DNA from 2 places in the Exiguobacterium sp. SH5S4 genome. Region 2 is predicted to be linked to the other one. Evidence: riboswitches for the same ligand, from Rfam matches in the RefSeq annotation. Region 2 holds a riboswitch; the other holds the start of a gene.
What was found. A riboswitch is a leader RNA that binds a small molecule or an ion and turns the genes downstream of it on or off. The one in region 2 is predicted to bind FMN.
Positions count from the first base shown of each region.

Region 1: another riboswitch for FMN. It lies ahead of ribD (bifunctional diaminohydroxyphosphoribosylaminopyrimidine deaminase/5-amino-6-(5-phosphoribosylamino)uracil reductase RibD); the one in region 2 lies ahead of EVJ32_RS00670 (ECF transporter S component).

Region 1 covers NZ_SJUQ01000003.1:138,397-149,572, reverse strand. The annotation lists gene ribH (6,7-dimethyl-8-ribityllumazine synthase) at 1-380, opposite strand, end outside; gene EVJ32_RS03105 (bifunctional 3,4-dihydroxy-2-butanone-4-phosphate synthase/GTP cyclohydrolase II) at 380-1,561, opposite strand; gene ribE (riboflavin synthase) at 1,561-2,202, opposite strand; gene ribD (bifunctional diaminohydroxyphosphoribosylaminopyrimidine deaminase/5-amino-6-(5-phosphoribosylamino)uracil reductase RibD) at 2,183-3,265, opposite strand; FMN riboswitch at 3,416-3,558, opposite strand; gene EVJ32_RS03090 (undecaprenyl-diphosphate phosphatase) at 3,651-4,463, opposite strand; gene EVJ32_RS03085 (homing endonuclease associated repeat-containing protein) at 4,915-5,556, shown strand; gene EVJ32_RS03080 (GGDEF domain-containing protein) at 5,600-7,282, opposite strand; gene EVJ32_RS03075 (DegV family protein) at 7,404-8,234, opposite strand; gene EVJ32_RS03070 (ABC transporter ATP-binding protein) at 8,412-9,110, shown strand; gene EVJ32_RS03065 (ABC transporter permease) at 9,123-11,176, shown strand, end outside.
Region 2 covers NZ_SJUQ01000001.1:133,792-144,967, forward strand. The annotation lists gene EVJ32_RS00650 (S8 family peptidase) at 1-270, opposite strand, end outside; gene EVJ32_RS00655 (NAD(P)/FAD-dependent oxidoreductase) at 520-1,575, opposite strand; gene EVJ32_RS00660 (YuzB family protein) at 1,672-1,908, shown strand; gene EVJ32_RS00665 (NupC/NupG family nucleoside CNT transporter) at 2,108-3,319, shown strand; gene EVJ32_RS00670 (ECF transporter S component) at 3,430-4,017, opposite strand; FMN riboswitch at 4,176-4,317, opposite strand; gene EVJ32_RS00675 (HesB/IscA family protein) at 4,415-4,771, shown strand; gene EVJ32_RS00680 (Rossmann-fold NAD(P)-binding domain-containing protein) at 4,881-5,735, shown strand; gene EVJ32_RS00685 (NAD(P)/FAD-dependent oxidoreductase) at 5,776-6,753, opposite strand; gene EVJ32_RS00690 (NAD(P)/FAD-dependent oxidoreductase) at 7,022-8,233, shown strand; gene EVJ32_RS00695 (YuiB family protein) at 8,363-8,680, shown strand; gene glcT (glucose PTS transporter transcription antiterminator GlcT) at 8,788-9,636, shown strand; partial or broken gene ptsG (glucose-specific PTS transporter subunit IIBC) at 9,853-11,176, shown strand, end outside.

The DNA.
Region 1 (11,176 bases), on a different contig from region 2:
TCGATCGCTTGTTCGATCGTCTCGGTCGTCAAGACACCGAAGATGACCGGCACTTCCGACTGGTAGCTCGCTTGGGCGACACCTTTCGCCGCTTCGCTGCAGACGTAGTCGAAGTGCGGCGTCGCCCCACGGATGACTGCGCCGAGCGTGATGACGGCGTCATACTTCTTGCTCATCGCCATTTTTTTAGCGACGAGTGGAAGTTCGAACGCGCCCGGGACGAACGCGATCTCGACGTCGTCTTGCTCGATGCCGTGGCGCTTCAACGCATCCTTCGCCCCGTCGAGCAAGCGCATCGTGATCAAATCGTTGAACCGTCCGACGACGATCCCGATTTTCAAGCCTTTACCAACCAAGTTACCTTCAAATGTATGCAACATTATTCTTCTCCTCCAAAATGATTCATTTTTTGTTGTTTCGTCAAGCGATAGCGTTCATTCTCGGCGTGCTCCCCGACGATGATCGGGACGCGTTCGACGACGGTGATGCCGCACGCCTCCAAGGCATCGACTTTCTCTGGGTTGTTCGTCATGAGCCGCACGTTCGTGACGCCGAGGTCACGCAGCATGCCCGCGCTCACCCGGTAGTCACGCAAGTCGGTATGCAACCCGAGCGCGACGTTCGCCTCGACCGTGTCGAGCCCTTGCTCCTGCAGTTCATACGCCTTCAATTTATTCAGTAAGCCGATGCCGCGCCCTTCTTGGCGCATGTAGAGCACGACGCCGCCCTCTTCTTCAATTTTAGCGAGTGACGCATCAAGTTGCGGACCGCAGTCGCAGCGGTAAGAGCCGAACACGTCACCGGTCAGACATTCCGAATGGATGCGGACGAGCGGCGCATGTTCAAGTTCGCCTTTGATGAGCGCGACGTGCTCTTCGCGGTCAAGGACGTTTCGATAACCGATCAGGCGAAACGTCCCTTTTGCCGAGGGGAGATTGACGTCCGCCTCTCGTTCGACGAGGTCCGTCTCCATATAGCGGACGAGCTCCTCGATCGTGATGAATTTCAAATCGTGCCGTTCCGCGACGTGGACCAGGTCCGGTACTCGAGCCATCTCGCCGTCTTCACGGATGATTTCGCAAATGACGGCGACCGGCTCACTCCCTGACAGTCGGGCCAAATCGACCGACGCTTCGGTGTGGCCGCGCCGCACCGAGACGCCGCCTTTTTTCGCGATGAGCGGGAAGATGTGTCCCGGCCGTTGAAAATCGGCCGGACGCGCGTTCGCATTGGCCAGCTCGCGGACCGTGTGGGCCCGTTCGCTCGCCGAGATGCCCGTCGTCGAGTCGACATGGTCGACACTGACGGTGAACGCCGTCCCGTGTGGATCGGTGCTGTTGTCGACCATCGGCGACAAGTCGAGCCGGACGGCGACTTCTTCCGCCAGGGCGGCACAGACGAGCCCTTTCCCTTCCGTGATGAGGAAGTTCATCGTCTCGGCCGTCATCTTATCGGCGAGGACGACGAAGTCACCTTCGTTCTCCCGGTCCTCGTCATCGACGACGATGATCGGACGCCCCATTTTCAAATCTTCGATTGCTTGTTCGATTGTGTGAAACATCACCATCCCGCCTTTCCGTATCCCATCGACGCAAGTGATTCGAGCGTCATGTCTTTTTGATTCACTAGCTTTTCCATATATTTAGCCAACATATCGCATTCCAAATTGACCTTATCCCCAGCCTGCTTCATCCCGAGCACCGTCTCACTGTACGTATGCGGGATGAGCGACAGCGTGAAGCCGCGTTCAGTGACCTCATACACCGTCAAGCTCGTCCCGTCGACCGAGATCGAACCTTTAGGGACGATGAAACGGAGCAACGACGGCTCGCAACTAATATCGATGTAGACCGCGTTCGCGAGCGGACGCTTCTTGACGATGCGACCGACCCCGTCGACGTGTCCCGAGACGAAGTGACCGCCAAAGCGACCGTTCGCCGGCATCGCCCGCTCGAGGTTGACGTCCGTTCCAGGGCGGACCCCGTCTAGACTTGACGCTTTGAGCGTCTCCGGCATGACGTCGACGGCAAAACTCGTTTGATCAAACGCCGTCACGGTCAGGCAAATCCCGTTCACCGAGATGCTGTCGCCGAGCTTCACGTCTTCTAACACGATCTTGCCCGCGAGCGTGAGCCGTAGCGACGGCCCGTTCCGCTTCACGGCTTTCACACTGCCGATTTCTTCAACGATTCCCGTGAACATCGGACTCCCCCTTTCTCATGACGAGCTTGATGTCGGTACCGACCGTCTCGACCGAGCCGATCGCGAAGCGCTCGATCGCATCTAACGGTCCGGCTTGGCTCGAGCGATAGACGCCTCGGTTCCCACCGAACACGCGCGGTGACTGATACATGACCCATTCGTCGACGTATCGGCCGTCAAAGAGTGACGTCACGAGCGTCGGTCCCGCCTCGATGAGCAAACGGCCGACGCCGCGACCATGCAAGTCACGAAGGACGTTGTCGAGTGTCGAATAGTCGGCAAGCTCGACACCGTTTTGAGCGAGCTCGGTCCGTTTCACTTCATCATCGGACAGCGTATAGACGAGCACCGGCACGTCTTTCGCGCTCCGGACGAGCTGACTCGAGAGCGGTAAGCGGAGCTCGCGGTCGAGGACGACCCGAAGCGGCTGACGTGTCGGCATGTCGAGCCGGACGGTCAAGGCCGGGTCGTCGGCGAGCACGGTCCCGATTCCAGTCAAGACGGCATCGACCGTCGCCCGTAGTTCGTGGACGTCACGTCTCGCTTCAGTCCCGGTCACCCACTGGCTCTCACCCGTGTCGAGCGCGACTTTCCCGTCTAGGCTCGTCGCCGTCTTCAATACGACGTACGGCCGTTTCGTCTCAAGCGAACGTAGGAACGCCGGATTGAGCGCACGGGCCTCGGCTTCGAGCAGACCGACTTCGACGTCGATCCCGGCCGCCTTCAAACGGGCGACACCTTTCCCTGCGACGAGCGGGTTCGGGTCTTCCATCGCGATGACGGCGCGCTTGATGCCCGACTCGACGATCAAGTCGGCACACGGCGGCGTCTTCCCGTAGTGCGAGCACGGCTCGAGCGTGACATAAATCGTCGCACCGTATGCGGACGCACCGGCCATGCGAATGGCGTGCACTTCGGCGTGCGGTTCACCGGCCTTCAAATGGGCACCGAATCCGACGACGCGACCGTCTTTGACGACAACGGCCCCGACGAGCGGGTTCACACCGGTCTGTCCGGCAGCGGACTTGGCCAATTGGATTGCTTGTTGCATGTACTGTTGCATCGTTCTCCCTCCTTGTTTCGTACAGACAAAAAGACCCTAAGGATGTCCTTAGGGTCTCGGCGGGAGGTCTCAGTCGTCATTGGTCGAGCCAAATAAACGTTTTCTTTACAGAAAAACGTACGACGAAGCGCAGGTCACGAGGACCTGTCTTTTTTCCTTCTCCCATCCAGACTATACTGTCGGCTCTAGAATCGCACTAGATCCACCGTTCGCACACGTGCGCCCGGGTCACGGACTTAAGGCTTGCGCCCATCACCGCCGGTTGGGAATTGCACCCGACCCCGAAGGAATATTTGTTTGTACTCCTTTACTTTAGCGCAAAAAAGAATCGAAGGCAAAAATAAAAGCGCAAAAAAAGCGCCACTCCGATGAGCAGCGCTTCCAATCAAGCCAAGAATAAGACGACGAGCAAACCGACGATCCAGCAATAGAACGAGAAGTACTTGAGCTCACCCTTCGCCATGATGTGCTGGAACCATTTGAGCGAGATGGCCGTCAGCGCGTACGAGGCGATGAACGCCAAGACGAGCGGACCGAACAGATCGCGCGTCGTCGGATCGGTGAACAATACCGGCCCGTCCAAGATCATCGTCCCGAGACTGACCGGGATGAACAAGAAGAACGAGAATCGGAGCGCCGACTCTTGTTTAATGCCGAGCAACATCGCCATGACGATCGTGGCACCCGAGCGGCTGATCCCTGGGATAAGCGCGACCGCTTGGGCGAGACCGATCAAGATGGCGTCACGTAACGTGATACCGCCGTCACCTTTACTCCCGCGCATGTTGCGGATGAACCAAAGTGCGACCCCGGTCAAGATCAACGTATAGCCGACCGTTGCGACGCCGCTGAGCGTCTCACCGATCCAATCGCCGAATAACACGCCGAGCACGCCGGCCGGTACGGTCGCGACGAGCAAGAGACCGATGAACTTGACGTCGATCATCGTATCCTCGCTGCGGTCTTTCTTAAATAAGAACGTCCACAGACTGACGACGAGCCGGACGACGTCTTGGCGATAAATCGTCAAGACGGCGAGGAGCGACGCAAAGTTGACGAAAATCTCGAACGACAGCCCCGGTAATTCGATATTGAATAACTCTTGGAAGATGACCAAATGACCGCTCGACGAGATCGGGATCGGTTCCGTGAACCCTTGGACGAGACCAAGCAGCAAGTAAAATAACCATATTGTCATATCATAATATCCTCTTTTCTCAAATTCGCTCAATGCGGATATTTTAGCAGAACCACGGTTTCATTGACCACCATTTAAAATTTTTTCGTATATTTTGAAAAATTTTATTGATTAGTCTGAAAATTAAATTTATTATAGAAGGGTACTCAACTGGACAACGGCGATGACCCCATTGTCCAGTTGGGTACATTTTCGTATGGAACTCATATAATTTACCAAAAATAAAACTTTTTGTTTACAAATGAATCCATATAATATTAAATTTGTAATATGCCTGTTACCTTTTTTTTAAATCTTTTATCCAACTTTATACCTACCGAGTCCCATTTTTAACATAAAAAACTTACAAAAGCGCTTATAAATCGTAAAAACTATCCGATAGTATGATTGTAGAAGCACTTTCGTCATCATTGTCGGTTCAGATATGAGTCCATGGAAGGAGGAACCATCATTGAGTCAAACGCTATCCACTAATACTCATCATTTATCAACCGAACAGCAACGCATGATTCACTGTATTCGTTTGCTCGGGGATTTATTAAAGGAACGTCCTCGTCGCTCTGTCTATCGTCGCTTCGCGATGGAGCAAAACTGGCCGTCTCCCGAATCGATCATTCGACAGTTCGGATCATGGGCCGAGGCACTCGCCATCGCCGGCTATGAATGGCATGGGGAAATCGCCGTTGATTTACCCGATAAAATGCCAAAATATACACGCGACGATATCGTCGAGACGCTTGCCCTCTATTCACGGGACATGGGTTCGATCATCACGCTGAAGAAGTATCAAGAATGGCGGAAACTACACCCGAAAGCACCGAGCCATTACCACATCGTCAAGACGTTCGGTTCGTGGCATGATGCCTGCGCCGAAGCCGGTCTTGAGGCGAGCGTGACTTACTCGAAGTCAGAGTTGTCGAACGCTCTTCGAGAAGCGATTCATGAGATGGGCTTCTCTCTTTCATTCGAGGCGTACCGAGAATGGGCAAAACGCAACAACAAGCCATCTACGAAAGCGATCTTGCATCGTTACGGGTCTTGGTCCGCTGCCATCCATGCGGTCGAGTCCGATATATTCAGCCAGAAATCATAATCATTCATTCAAAAAGGAGAACCGTTTAACGGTCCTCCTTTTTTCATTGAATTCGTTCGGTCGATGTGTCCCGGTAATGGGCGACACGGTCGCGCCCGTTAAACTTCGCCCCGACGTACATCGCCCGGTCGGCATGCCGCAACACCGTATCGAGCTCTTCGTATTCATGAATCGTCTCGATGCCGATGCTCGCCGTCACTTGGACCCGGATTCCTTCCGTCCCGAACGGGTGTGACCGGAGCGCTTGCCGAATCTTCTCACCGGTCACAATCCCCGCCGCCTCGTTCGTCCTCGGGAACACGAAGACGAACTCTTCGCCGCCGTAACGCGTGACGAGGTCACTGCTCCGGACGAGCCGGTTGAACAGGACCCCCGCTTCAATCAACACTTCGTCACCGAACGCATGGCCGTACGTATCGTTAATCGATTTAAAATGGTCGAGGTCAACCAAGAAGACCGACAACGGATACGACGCGACGTCGTTCAATCGCTCTTTCGTCCAACGTTTCAACGCCCGCTGGTTCGGCAACCCGGTCAACGGATCGGTCAGACTCTCGTGCTGGAGCCGATCCCGTTCATCGATCCGCTCGAGTGACCACGATAGCGTCTTGAGCAAGCGGTGAATCTCGACCGCGAGCGCCTCATCATAGGCCCCGTTCGCCGTCGTCGAAATCATACAACTGACCGCGTTCGTCGTGCTCGTCACCGGTTGAATGACGAGCGCGGAATGATGTAGTTCGCTTTGGTTCGCCTGAAGCTCCGGATGCCACTCGTGGAGCGAATCGTACAGAAAGTACGGCTCACTCGCGTCACGGTGCCGCTCGAGCGTATACGCATCAGCGACCGCTTCCGCTTTCCGCCCCCGTACATCATAAAACGTCTGGTCCCCGTCTCGATTGATTTGAAGCCAACCACGCTCGACCTCGACGACTTCCCGTAAGCCGTTCCAAAATTTTTCAATTAACAGCGCTTCGCTGTCGACGCGATAGAGCTGTTCTTTCAACCGCTCGACTTGATCGATCTTCGATTGCGTTTCTTCTGTCTGTGTCGCTTTCGACAACCCCATCTTCAAGATCGACAAGAGCAGGAACGTCGCCATCAACCCGACATACCCGAACAGTTGGAACGCCTCGAGCGCGACCATCGTGAACAACAGCTCGAGTGAGATAACGAGCCAATCGAACCGTAACAGACGCCACATAATCGGTAGCGGGATCCTCTCCCCGATCAAGAACCGGGACATGACGAAGCTAAAGCCGAGGACGAGATAAAGCACTCCGAAGAAACCGATCAGTGCCGCTCCCTGCTCAAGCAAGTGGACGGTCGACCCGATCTCACCGCCGAGCGAAAAGTAGACGAGACCCGGGATGACGAGAATCATCGCCTCGATCAGCGTGTTGAGCGGATAAAAGTGTAAGAAACGCCGGCGGCCGACTTTCCTGTTGAACGCCCGTGCCTGGAACGTCAACAACAGCAATTGCCCCATTAAAAGTGCCGGGACGAGCCCGTACAAGAAGAACGTCATGAAGACGAACAGCTCGTGGAATGTGAAGTGCAGATGCCGCCGCTTTAACGGGTTCATGACGAACAAGGCACCGAGCGTGTAGATGAACCAGAAGAACGTCCAATCGAACGTTTCCATATCGGTCCACATGTAATAGACGATCCCGATGAAGACGAGCGACCACGAAAGCCAGCTCCTTATGAGATACTTCCGAAACCGCATCGTCTCCCCCCTTTTCTTGTAACATTCCTTAACAGTATGAAGGGTTTCGGGGAAACATTCCAGTCGTTGTTTGAAAGTTGTGACAATGAAAAAAACCGTGGCGCACGCCACGGTCTGTCCGTTATTTCGCTTTCAAATAAGAAATGCCGATCGAGCCGGACCCGGTGTGGGCCCCGAGTAGCGGCGCGAGCGTGTCGACGCGGATCGGCACCTTGTCGCCGAGTTCCTGTTTCCACGACTCCGCAAGCTCCGGCACGTTCCCGTGGAAAATCGAGACGTCCGTGCATTCGCCTGACTCGATCGCCGCCCGGATGACCTCGAACAAGTGGGCTTGCGCCTTTTTATACGTCCGTACGGTCTGATACGGGACGATGAGCCCGTCCTCGAAGCGGAGCACCGGCTTCAGCTGCAGCATGTTGCCGATGAGCGCTTTTGATTTCGAGATGCGTCCACCTTTTTGCATTTGCGTCAAATTTTGAATCGTCAGTTCGATCCGGACGTCCTCGACGCGCTGTTTCATGTACGCCTCGACGTCATCAAGGGCGTCTCCGCGCTCGACGCGCTCGATCAGTTCTTCGAGCAACAGACCCATCGTATAAATACCCGACCGTGAATCGATGGCGAGCAGCTTGAACTCGGCGATCTCGGCCCCTTGGATCGACGCCGAGTACGTGCCGCTCAAGTCAGACGACAGGTGGACGGCGATGCCCATGTCATACTTCGGCTTCAACTCTTCATACAGCGTGGCGAAATCCCCGATTGCCGGTTGGCTCGTCGAGACGCGCTCGCCGGCATCGATCCAGTCGTACACCGTCTCGGCGTCGACTTCGATGCCGTCTTTATAAGGTTGATCGCCCTTGACGACGTAAAGCGGGACGATATGGATGTCTGGGTGGTGTTTGATCGAATCTGGCAAGACGACCGTGCTGTCCGTGATGTAGGCAATTTTCATGTGAGCCTCTCCTTTAAAATCGTGATTAGTACCTGGTAGTATGATTTTATCACAGGTGAAACGGTTTCACTAATTTTTCAAAAAATGTACCCGTCTTCGTCAAACGTTCAAACCTCTAAGGTCCACAATCCGCCCGAAACGGGTAAAAGATAACATGGACAAAGGAGGCGTTTTTTTATGATTCGAATCGAGAACGTCAATAAGATTTATAAGACCGGTGACATCGAGACGGCCGCCTTGAAAGACGTCGACTTGACGATCAACGATGGGGCGTTCGTCGTCATCCTCGGACCGAGCGGCAGCGGCAAGAGTACACTCTTGAACGTCATCAGCGGGCTCGATACGGTCACGTCCGGGAACATCACGTTCGATGACACCGTCTTGACCGACCTGTCCCCGGAACAGATGACGGCGTTTCGGCGCGACCATCTCGGCTTCATCTTCCAACAATACAATTTGCTCCAAAACTTGACCGTCTACGAAAATATCCAGATCGGGGCCGACCTGTCGACGCAACCGCTCGGTATCGACGAGCTGTTAGAGCAGGTCGGGCTGTCGCCTTCGCGCGACAAGTACCCGTACCAACTGTCCGGCGGTGAGCAGCAGCGCGTCTCGGTCGCCCGGAGTCTCGCCAAAAACCCGTCGATCATCTTTTGCGATGAACCGACCGGCTCGCTCGACGAGGACAACTCGAAGAAAGTGCTCGAGCTGCTCGAACGATTGAACACGACGTACGGCAAGACCGTCGTCGTCATCACCCACAACACCGGCATCAGCGCCATGGCCGACGACGTCATCAAGATGAACTCGGGACGCATCGTCGAACTGACGCACAACCCGGTCCGACAAGCCGCGCAAGACATCGCTTGGGGTTAGGAGGTTTCGACCATGCTGTATAAAAACGTTTTGAAGACGCTCGTCGGCAAATGGATGCAGCTCGTCGCCATCGCCATCATCATCGTCATGAGCTCGCTCACCTATACGATGATGTTCTACGGCATCAGCGGGATCGAGGTCCCGACCGAGGACTATTTGGCGTCGTCGAACCAAGAGGATTTCGCCGTCGAGATGCTCAACCGCGTCACCGAGGACGAAGCGAACGACCCCGAAATCGCCTCCCACGTCGCCTCGGGCACATATACGCTCGCCGACTTGAAACAGGTCGACCCGAAACGCTTCGACGACTTGATCGGCGCCCGGATCGACGCGGTCGAATCCGTCATGCCCGAGGCGACAATCGAACTTCGCGAATCCAAACTGATCACTTATCCATTCGCGGGCAGTGAACATCGGGGGCTCGTCTTAAAAGAAACAATGACGATCAATCAGTCTTACCTCGAAGCGGGCTCGCGTCCGACGACGGACGACGAGGTCGCGCTCAACGCCAAATACGCCGAGAAGAACGGGATCGAGGTCGGTGACACGATCGACCTCGGCACGCCGTTCACGGTGAGCGGTTTCGTCTTGTTCCCGGACTATACGCTCCCGCTGTTCGATGAGAACTTCTTCAATCTCGACGCCGGGACGCAGACGCTCCTGCTCATGACGGACGAGGCGTATGAAGCGGTCGTCGGCACGGAATCGTTCCGGCTCGCAGGCGTCACGGACGGCGCGATCAACACCGTCGAGCTCCCGTTCGTCGTCTCGGTCATGGAGACGGAGAATATTATGCGCAGCGGGGCCATCTATAGTGAGATCTCGTCGGGGAAAGCGATGGCGCTCGGACTTAGCCTATTCATCGTCTCGATCGCCGTCATCATCGTCGCCATTCTCATCTCGAACATGCTCGAGACCGAACGTGGTCAGATCGGGCTGTTGAAAGCGATCGGCTACAACCGGCGCCAGATTTCAGCCCCCTACTTGGTGCTCATCTTGGTGTTCGCGACGCTCATGCTCGTCATCGGGTACTTCCTCGGCCTCTACTTCGCCGACCCGCTCAAAAACCTGTATCTCGACTTCTATCTGTTGCCATCGATCACGATCGCTCAAAACCCGCTCGTCTTTTTGACCGCCGTCTTCGTCCCGCTCGTCTTCTTCGGCATCGTCGCCGGTGCCGTCATCTACAAGCTCATGGGCGAGAGCGCGCTCGCACTGTTATCACCGCGCGACAACATATCGCTCAATCGGCTCAGCCGGCTCGTCAGCCGAATGCTAAGCCAGGCCAGCGGGAAAACGAAGTTCAAATATTTATACGCCGTCAAAAGCACGGGCAGCTTCATCATCTTCTTCCTCGGTATCTTGTTCTCGACATTGTTGATCGTGTTCGCACTCATGATGAACGGGGCCGTCGACCGGATGACGGTCGGCGGATTGAACGACGTCGACTATGCGTATGAGGCGTACGCGAACACGGAATCGCCGCCAATGCTCGCCGACGGTCAGGAACCGTTCCTCGCCTATCCGTTCGCGTTCGTCGATGATCAACTCGTCACCCTTAAAGGCTTGAGCGACGACAACACGCTCTACCGGTTGCAAGACCGGGACGGGAACGAATTGACCCCTGCAACCGATGGCGTCATCGTCACCGAACCGCTCGCCTTAAAACAGAGTTTTGACGTCGGCGACACGATCGATGTCGAGCTCGACGGGGAGACGTTATCGTACCCGATCCTCGGCATCGCCGACGACTTCACGGGTGACGTCGTCTATTTACCAATTGAAATGCTCAGCAACGAGCTGACAGACGGCGCCTCGAGCGACTTGTTCAACGGCGTCTACGCCAGTGAACGGCCGGACGAGTCGGTGTATCCGACGATTCTGTCGCGCGACGGTTTGATCGAACAGTCCGAGTCGATCAACGAATATATGAATTTGATGATGAACGTCATGATCGGCGGCTCCGCCTTGATCGCCTTCAGCATCTTGTTCGTCTTGACCGCGCTCACGGTCGAGAAGAACTATTACGTCATCTCGCTCCTCAAAGTGATGGGGTATAATCGACG
Region 2 (11,176 bases):
TACCGTCTGATCGACTTCGATGTGGGCGACGTTCGGATTGTTTTTCAATCCGTTCAGCGCTGCTTTCGGCACTTCGATGGCAGCAGCCGGGATGTTGGCGTATTGCTGTTTGACTTCCATGCCTTCAATCGAGAGCGGGATTTTCTTCGCCGACTGTTTGAACACGACGATGACACGTTCTTTTTCCTTGTCAGGACTGGCATCTACTGCTTGTGGGACGGTTGACAAGACGAGAAGCGAGGCGAGGACGGTGCTACAGATTTTCTTCAATGGATTTCCCCCTTTGGATTATGTAGGCGAGATGACATAATGTCGAACTGCCGTGCTCATAGAGTAACAAGTTTTTCCATCGGGTAGAATATGTCAATCGAATCAATAATCTGAAAATTTAGACAGGTATATCAGGGACAGGGATACAAGACTTTTGGCGCAAGGCAAAGAAGTATGAACGGGTAAGCGGCTGTCACCACATAAAAAAATCGCGAGATGGCAAGGCAGCCATTTCGCGATTCGGTCGTATTATTTGATGACTTTATGTTTCCACAGGATACCGGACTTGAGAAGTCGGGCCACTTTCCCGGTCAGCGACTGTTTCCCCATGAAGACGCCGAAGCCGGCCTTCTTCCCGAGCGATCCGAGCGTGCCTCGGAGTTTAATATCCGGCAACTCAGGATAAGCGACGCCTTTCCACTTGCAGAGCAGCACTTGGACGATCTGTTCGGCTTGTGCCTCGGCGAGTTGACCTGAAGGTGCGTACGGGAGGCTGGCGTTGTCACCGACGACGAAGACGTCAGGCAAATCGGGAACGTAGTGATGCGGTGTCAGTTTCACGCGGCCGCCCCCATCGAGCTCCCAGCCTTGGTTCCGGACGACGGCGACCGGTTGGATCCCAGCCGTCCAAACCGTCAAGTCGGCGGCAAAGTGTTGTTCATGGTTCCACAGACCGTCTGGGTCGACCCGGACGATGTTGGCATTGTTGATGACTTCGACACCGTGCTCTTCAAACCACGATTGAACGTACATCGAGACACGGCTCGATAAAAAGGACAGGACGGAAGGGCCACGGTCGAACAGTCGGACGGTCAGATCGGGACGGCTCTCCCGGAGTTCGCTCGCGAGCTCGACACCGGATAGGCCGGCCCCGACGATCGAGACGATCGAACCGGGCGACAAGCCGTTGATCGCTTGTTGCGTCTTGCGTGACTCTTCTAACGTTTGGATACTGTACGTGAACTCGGCGGCGCCGGGCACGTTATGGTATTTGTCCTCGCAGCCTAAGCCGATGACGAGGTCGTCGTACGGCACTTTTTCCCCGCTTGCGAGCAACACCATCTTGTCGGTCGTATCGATGTCCGTGACTTGCCCGTATATGTAGTCGACTTCTTCCGGGAAATCGACACGGATGTCACGATCGGATACCGTTCCGGCGGCTAGTGCATAATACTCTGTTTTTAATCCGTGATAAGGTAGACGGTCGATTAATGTGATCGATACGTCCTTCAGCTGATGGCCGAGGACGCGTTCGATTACACGCATACCCCCGTAACCGCCTCCTAAGACGACTAATTTGCGCATAAAAATCCCCCTTTGTTACTCTCTAACTGTACCATGATATAATACCTCGTAGAAGAACCATTTTCCCGCAATAGGGGAAGAAAGACGGTGAAAAAAATGATGAATCCGATCATCGAGTTTTGTGCCTCGAACTTAGCGATGGGTTCACAGATCGCCCGGGCAAAACTAGAGTCCGATCCTGACCTAGACGTCGTCGAATATGGCTGTACCGGCTACTGTGGGGTCTGCTCGCTCGACTTGTTCTGTCTCGTCGACGGAGAAGTCGTGATCGGGGAGACGCCGGAGCAACTTGTCACGAACGTGTATGAAAAAATCGAAGAGATGGCCTGGTAAAAAAGTTTGAGAAATCTCAAACTTTTTTCTTTTTGACCCGTTGCTTTTTTAAAAACGGTCTGTTATATTCTAAGAGGTTCGAATGTAGGTTGTCTGACGTTTAACAACAGAAAAAGAAAGCGTTTCAAACGGTAGGGCACATCTCGATTCGGGTATAACACAATCGTCGGTTTTTCAATATGAAAGGAGCACAACACCAATGAACATCATGAGCGTGGTTGGTATTTTGGCATTAATTGGAATCGCTTACATCTTCTCGACCAACCGTAAAGCCATCAAATGGCGTACTGTTCTTGCCGCCTTCGCGGTCCAGTTTACATTCGCATTCCTCGTCCTTTTCACATCGGCAGGACGCGCGGCGTTAGAGTTTATCTCAGGAGGCGTCCAAAACGTCTTGAACACGGCGAACGCCGGGATCGGCTTTGTCTTCGGTTCGGCTGTCGGGGGAGACAACTTCGTCTTCGCGTTCCAGGTCTTACCGATCATCATCTTTATGTCTTCGTTAATTGCCTTTCTTTACTACATCGGTGTCATGCAGTGGGTCATCCGAATCCTCGGTACGGCACTTGCAAAAGCACTCGGTACGTCACGTAAAGAATCGCTCTCAGCGACGGCGAACATCTTCGTCGGTCAGACGGAAGCACCGCTCGTCATCAAGCCTTACCTCCCATCAATGACACAATCAGAATTGTTTGCCGTCATGGTCGGTGGTCTCGCATCGGTTGCCGGTTCGGTACTTGCTGGATACGCCGCACTCGGTGTTCCGCTCGAGTACTTGCTCGCAGCGAGCTTCATGGCAGCGCCTGCTGGTTTGATGTTTGCGAAAATCATCGTTCCGGAAACAGAAACTCCGGATGATGATATCGAAATTGCTGAAGATGAAGAGAACAAAGCAGCAAACTTCGTCGATGCGGCCGCTCGCGGTGCGTCAGACGGTTTGTTCCTCGCATTGAACGTCGGTGCGATGCTTCTTGCCTTCGTTTCATTGATCGCACTCGTCAACTTGCTTCTCGGTGGAATCGGTGGTTGGTTCGGTCTAGAAGGCCTCTCACTTCAATTGATCCTTGGTTACGTGTTTGCACCGCTCGCGTTCGTCATCGGTGTACCATGGGCAGATGCCGTACAATTCGGTAGCTTCCTTGGACAAAAACTCGTCTTGAACGAATTCGTTGCCTTCTCTGAGTTCGCACCGATCATCGGTTCAGGTGATTTGTCAGCTCGTACAGAAGCGATGATCGCGTTCGCACTCTGTGGATTCGCCAACATCTCATCACTTGCCATCCTTCTCGGTGGTCTTGGTGGTATGGCTCCGAACCGTCGTAACGACATCGCACGTATGGGTGTCCTCGCGATTCTCGCAGGTACGCTTGCGAACTTGATGTCAGCGACTCTCGCTGGTCTTCTTCTCTAATCGTTATTCACAAACAAGAGCGCTCACTCCGGTGGGCGCTCTTGTTCATGGTTGCCATATAGTGACTACAAAAAATCACCCAAGGGATGTCTCCCTTGGGTGATTGGGCGTTAAGCTTGCAGTTGCATGTGTTGACGTTCGATCCACGGCTTCAACTTCAGGAAGAGCGGGACGAACAAGGCGGTGATCAATAATGCCTTAATCAAGTTGAACGGTAAGATGCCGTACAAGACGAGGTTCGTTTTGACTGCCGGATCGGCCATCTCGGCCATTCCGAAGAAGAACGCGTAAGCTGGTAAAATGAGTAGGTAGTTCAAAATCGCCAAGCTGAGCGCCATCGTGATCGTACCTGCCACGAGGCCTGAAGCGAGCGCTTTATTCGTTTTACGTTTATGGTAGAACCAAGCGACCGGATATATGAAGGCGACACCTGCGAAGAAGTTCGCGACTTCACCGACCGGGACGCCGCCACCGTTAAAGACATAGTAGAGGACGTTTTTGAGAGCGACGACCACGACACCTGCGAGTGGCGAGAAGACGATACCGGCGACGAGCGCTGGGATGTCACTGAAGTCCACTTTTAGGAATGGTGGCAGGAAGGGTAGCGGGAAGTTAAAGAGCATGAGGACGAATGAAATCGCCCCGAGCATCGATAGCGTCACCAGTGTTGTCAATCGTTTGTTGCGCGTTGTTTTCATCAAAATCTCTCCTTTTGTCGCTCCTTGATGAATGGCACCCGTCGCATAGAAAAACCCGATTGTGTGAACAATCGGGAGAGTTTACGCGCATACGAAACAGATGTTCTCGTCAACGTTTAAGCCACGCCAAAGAAAACATCCAAATATCGGTCGGATGCCGCCATCTTCTCCCATCCAGACTTTACTGTCGGCTTTCGAATCTCACGAAATCAGCAAGCAACGCCTTGCTCGCTCACGGGCTGAGAAGAACTTGTCTTCAATACCGCCGGTCGGGAATTTCACCCTGCCCCGAAGATGGAACGATTTAATTTTTTTTGTTACAGTTTAGTTATACAAGATATTTCACAAAATCACAAGTCAGTTGACTTGAAGTGAAGATAAATGAGGAGGAGTTCAGATGATTCATTTGACAGAGCCAGCCGCACTACAAGTCATCGATATGATGAAACAGACCGAACGCCCTGAAAATCAGTTCTTACGGATCAAAGTCCAAGGCGGTGGGTGTACCGGCCTATCCTATGGGATGGGGTTCGATGAAGACAAGACGGACAAGGATGTCCAGTTCGACCATTACGGTGTCCGCGTCATCGTCGCCGAAGCTGACCACGGTGTCGTCGACGGGCTCGAGATCGACTACAAGCAGTCGATGCTTGGCGGGGGCTTCACGATCAAAAATCCGAACGCGATCGCGACGTGCGGTTGCGGCTCGAGTTTCCGGACGGCGGCGAACGCCGGCACGCCCGGGGATTGCTAAACGATAGACGGGTTGCCGACATGTTCGGCAACCTTTTTTGGTGAGCATGTTAATGAGAGGAAATGAACGGGAATATTGGATGGAGAAGGATGAGAAGGGGGTAGGTACGATGAGGAAAGTGTTGATTTTCGGTGGCTCACGTTACTTTGGGAAACGGCTCGCGCTCCGTCTCGCTGAAGCGGGGGACGACGTGACGATCGTCACACGCGGTCAGCTGCAAGTGCCGGAAGCGGAAGGCATCCGCTCCATTAAAGGCGACCGTCAGTCGGTCGCGACGATGAAAGACCTCGCACGCAACGAGTATGACCTCGTCTACGACAATATTTGTTTCAATCCGTATCAGGCGAAGATCGCGACAGACGCCTTCATGGACCGGGTCGGGAAATATGTGCTCACGTCGACGATGTCCGTATATGCGCCAGAGGCAGCTTTAAAAGAGAGCGACTTCAATCCGCTCCATCATGAATATCACCTCGACGCGGAACACGATTACGGACAAGGGAAACGAGAGGCCGAATCGTACTTCTTCCATCGGGCCTCATTCCCGGTCACGACGGTGCGGTTGCCGATCGTCCTAGGGCCGGATGATTACACCGACCGGTTAAAATTTTATGTCGACGCGGTTCGGAACGAAGAACCGATCGTATTACATCACCCGGAGGCGTTGATGGGATTCATCTCGAGTTTCGAGGCGGCAGCTTTCTTGGAATGGATCGGCCGTGCCGACGTGAGGGGGCCGTTCAACGCCGCGAGCGACGGCTTCATCTCGCTAGGTGCGCTCATGGAACGAATTGGACAGCATATCGGTAAACCGGTCCAAATCATTAAGGATGGGGCGTCGTCCCCGTACGATACGGACGTCGACTACTACATGTCGAACGCCGAGGCGAAAAAAGCTGGCTTCGTGTTCACGCAACTCGATGATTGGATTGACCGTGTCATCATTCAAACGATCCGCAAATGAAAAAACGGCCTCTCATCGTTCGCAGATGAGAGGCCAGTCTTTATTTCCCGGCAAATACCGAGGTTGAATGTTGTGGGTGACGCGCTGTCGGGTCGACGAGCTGCTTCACTTGGTTGATGGCGATCGGTGCTTCACCGAAGCCGGTCGCGATCAATTTCACTTTGCCTTCGTACGTGGCGATGTCACCGCAAGCGAAGATGCCGGCGACTGTCGTCTCCATCCGTGAGTCGACACGGATCGTGTTTTTCTCAAACTCCATGCCCCAGTTTTTGATCGGGCCGAGCGATGAGACGAACCCGTAGTTACAAATCAAGTCGTCGATGTCGACGAACTTCGATTCGCCATCTTTGTCCGTCAGTTCGACCGACTCGATATGCGTCGCGCCTGAGAGTGATTCGATATTATAAGGCGTCCAGACGTTGATCGTCGAGGCCTTCATTTGTTCGACCGTATGCTCGTGAGCCCGGAAGCGGTCACGACGGTGGACGATATGGACTTCTTTGGCGATACCTTCGAGCATGAGTGCCCAGTCGACGGCCGAGTCGCCGCCGCCGGCGATCATGACGCGACGGTCGCGGAATTTCTCCATGCTGTCGACGAAGTAATGAAGGTTCGCATAATCTTCACAACCGTCCAGTCCGAGCGGACGTGCGGCGAACGCGCCGTTGCCGGCTGTGATGATGATCGCTTTCGTATGGTACTCGTCCTTGTTCGTCGAGATGTGGAACGTACCGTCTTCGAGTCGCTCGACCGTTTCGACCGTCTCGCCAAGGCGATAATCTTGTTCGAACTGATCGGCTTGCGCTTTCAGTTGGTCGACCAAGTCTTGGGCCTTCACTTTCGGGAAGCCGGCGATGTCATAAATATATTTCTCTGGATAGAGCGTCGATAATTGCCCGCCTAGTTGCGGCAAGCTTTCGATCAACGTCGCATCGAGTTGGCGCATACCTGCATAAAATGCGGTGAACAGTCCGATCGGACCGCCACCGATAATGACTACATCTTTCGTCGATTTCATCGAATTCCTCCTCATGAAGCGTGTACTTCTATTATATGGTCTAACGTGAACTAAATCCATTCAGTACAAAGATGCAATACTTTCGAAAAAAATTCAAGAAGATAAGCTTTTTCATTGAGAAAACAGATTAAACGTCGTACAATGAACGGGAAGCAATTGTGAACATTGGTTGAACAAGAATTAGGCTTTATTGTGAACATCTATGTGAAAAAACACACAACATAGTTGTTCAGGAAAACAAAACTTTTAAAATAAGGTGGAAATGAACATGAAACGACCTAACATTGTTATCCTCGGCGCAGGTTTCGGTGGACTCATCACGGCAGTAAACCTGCAAAAGACGCTCTCAGCTGGAGATGCAAACATCACGTTGATCAACAAACACGATTACCATTACCAAACGACTTGGCTTCATGAGCCGGCGGCCGGAACGATGAAGCCTGAGCAAGCTCGTGTCTACATTAACGATGTCGTCAATGCATCACGCGTTAAACTTGTCAAAGGGATCGTCGATCGCGTCGATACTACAGCCAAACAAGTGATGCTCGAAGACGGATCGACTGTCGAGTACGATTACGTCGTCTTCGCCCTCGGTGGCGTACCGGAAACGTTTGGTATCCCGGGCCTTAAAGAGAACGCGATGACGATCAACTCGCTCAACAGCGTTCGTAAAATTAAAGAACATATCGAGTACTCGTTCGCACAATACAAGACAAGCGGATCATCTGACCGTGCATTCGTCACGATCGTCGTCGGTGGTGCCGGATTCACAGGTATCGAGTTCCTCGGTGAGCTCGTCAACCGTGTCCCTGAACTTTGCAAACAGTACGATGTTCCCCGTGAAGCGGTCCGCATCGTCAACATCGAGGCAGCGCCAACGGTTCTTCCAGGGTTCGACCCGGAACTCACGACGTATGCGCAAAAATGGCTCGAGCGTAACGGCGTCGAGATGAAACTCGGCAACGGCATCAAAGCTGTAGAGCCAGGTGTCGTCACGTTCGGTCCACTCCAAGGTGAGACGACAGAGACGATCGCAGCGAACACGATCCTGTGGACAGGCGGCGTCAGCGGCAGTCCGACCGTAGAGAAGTCTGGCTTCGAAGCGGTCCGTAACCGCGTCATGGTCGAGGCAGACAACCGTGCCCCTGGCCACGATAACGTCTTCATCATCGGTGACTGCTCAGCGGTCATGGATCCGGTATCAAACCGTCCGTACCCGCCGACGGCGCAAATTGCGACACAGCAAGCGCACAACGTGGCGAAAAATATCGCTGCGCTCATCAACGGCAAGTCGACTTCGAAGTTCACGTATGAGAGCAAAGGGACGGTCGCGTCACTTGGCCATAACGATGGAATCGGAATCGTCATGGGCAAAAAGATCTTCGGTCGCAACGCTTCATTCATGAAGAAAGTCATCGACAACAAACACTTTATCGAGCTCAAAAAATACGGTCTCGTCCTTAAAAAAGGTAAATTCTGATTCGGTTGAGCCAACGAGCAGCCTGTTCATTTGAACGGGCTGTTTTTTCATGTCAACGATTCAGTGAACTTCTTTGACCAAGCGGATTTCTTTTCGGTATAATAGACAACGGGAAAAGGGGGCAATCACATGCATATCATCCAAGCCGTCATCGGCGCGATTTTATATTTAGTCATCTTCTTCAGCATCGGGTTCATCTTGAATATGCTGCTCAAAAAGACGTGGACGCTCGTGTTCATCTATCCGATTTTCGTCATCATGATGATCGACAACGTCAAGCTGTCAAGCTACGTCACGGAAACATCGACCGCGCTCGCGAACGTCTATGAGCGTCTGCTCGGTCTGCAGTTTCTCGACATTTTTATGCTCGGATTCGGATTGCTCGGTGCCATCTTGGCAGGGGTCACCATCCGGTACTTGCGTAAGAGCGGTTACTCGATGTTTTAAAGACGACAGAAATGTTCGTCTTTTTTTGGTTTCTGCCTACTTTTTTAGAAGCTGAACCGATATACTAGATAAGATAACGATTTAAATTAGTAAGGGATGCGATACGAATGACATTACCGATGTATACGATCAAAAAAGTGTTGAATAATAGCGTTGTCATCTGTCAACATGATACGGATCCGGAAGTCATTCTGCTTGGGAAGGGGATTGGCTTCGGCAAGAAAGCGGGCGATCTCGTCGACCCGGCCAGCGTCCCGGAGAAAGTGTATCAATTGACGGACAAAGAAGAGCAATCTCAATACCGCGAGCTCGTGAAGCACGTCGATGAAGACTTCATCGCCTTCATGCAAGACATCGTCGGCTTTATCGAGAGCAGCACGGGGAAAAAAGTTGACCAACATATCCACATCGGCCTGACCGATCACTTGTTCTTTACGATGAAACGAATCGAGCAAGGGATGGAAGTGACGAATCCGTTCTTGCTCGAGACCGAATCGCTCTATCCGAACGAGTACGCGCTCGCCGAACGGATCGTCGACATGATCCACGAGCGCCTCGACGTGTTGCTTCCTGATGCCGAAGTCGGATTTATCGCCCTTCATATCCATTCGGCGACGACGTTTAAAAACGTCCTCGAAGTCAATCGTCATAATCAAATCATCGGACAGATCGTTCAGACGATTGAGAGTCGTTTGAACGTCAAAATGGACCGGACTTCGCTCGATTATAAGCGCTTACTTCGGCACTTAAGGTACGCCGTTGAGCGGGTTGCGACAGGTGAGACGGTCGAGGCCCCACAAAAAATAGAAAAGGTGTTGCGTGAAGAATATCCGCTATGCTATAGTACTGCTTGGGAGCTGATGGGCATCATGGAACGCGAATTAAAGCGTCCTGTCCCACGAGGTGAAGCGACATATTTGACGATGCATCTCCAGCGACTGACTACAAGTAGATAACTGATACCACGTATCTTACGTGTTACTGATTCGATCAGGCATGAGTAAGGAGTGGAACGGCTACGATTTCTCTATTTAGGAGAAGTCTACGTTCTGTACCTTATTCATGCCTGTTTCTGTTTTTATAAACGTTCATTATGAAAACGTTTAGATACGTCGGTTGTCTGACATCTACGTTCGGTTTCAACACAAACAATTACAAAAGGAGGATTTATCATGTTTAAGCAGATTTTTGGTGTTCTTCAAAAAGTCGGTAAAGCGCTTATGCTTCCTGTTGCGATCTTGCCGGCAGCCGGTCTTCTTCTCGCATTCGGTAACGCGATGCAAAACCCAGCCCTTACGTCACGCGCTGGTTGGTTGACGAACGCAGGCGTTGTCAAGTTTGCTCAGCTCATGGAGCAAGCAGGCGGAATTATCTTCTCGAACTTAGCACTCTTATTCGCAGTCGGTGTCGCGATCGGTTTAGCAGGGGACGGCGTTGCCGGACTCGCAGCCATCGTCGGGTTCCTCATCATGAACAAAGTCATGGGTGTTTGGCTCGAACTCACACCTGAGATCATCGCACAAGGTGACCCGTCTTACGCGTCAGTCCTTGGTATCCCAACACTTCAAACAGGTGTCTTCGGTGGTATCATCGTCGGTCTGATAGCGGCCTGGGCATACAATAAGTACTTCAATATCGAATTGCCGCAATTCCTTGGCTTCTTCGCTGGTAAGCGCTTCGTCCCGATCGTCACAGCTGTATTGGCTGTCGTCGCTGGTTTCGTCATGCTTCTCATCTGGCCACCGGTTCAGCACGGATTGAACACGTTCTCGAACTTCATGTTGACTGAAAACCGCACGTTAGCGGCGTTCGTCTTCGGTTTAATCGAACGTTCATTGATTCCGTTCGGTTTGCACCATATCTTCTACTCACCGTTCTGGTTCGAATTCGGATCATACACGGATGCAGCTGGTACGATTGTCCGCGGTGACCAAGCGATCTTCTTCGCTCAAATCCGTGACGGTGCCGAGCTTACAGCCGGTACGTTCATGACTGGTAAATACCCGTTCATGATGTTCGGTCTTCCTGCAGCAGCACTTGCGATGTACCATGAAGCACGTCCTGAACGTAAAGCGGTCGTCGGTGGTCTCTTGGCTTCGGCAGCACTCACATCGTTCTTGACAGGTATCACAGAGCCGATCGAGTTCTCATTCTTGTTCGTCGCTCCATTGCTCTTCGCAGTACACGCAGTCTTCGCTGGTCTTTCATTCATGGTCATGCACATTTTGAACGTCAAAATCGGGATGACGTTCTCAGGCGGTTTGATCGACTACCTTCTCTTCGGTGTTCTTCCTAACCGTACAGACTGGTGGCTCGTCATTCCAGTCGGACTTGCGTTCGCAGTCATCTACTACTTCGGATTCCGTTTCGTTATCCGTAAGTTCAACCTTAAAACACCGGGCCGTGAAGATGAAGTTGTTGAGCAATCAACTGCTACTGGTTCGGAACTTGCACAAGATATCCTCGTTGGTTTCGGTGGTTCACAAAACATCAAAC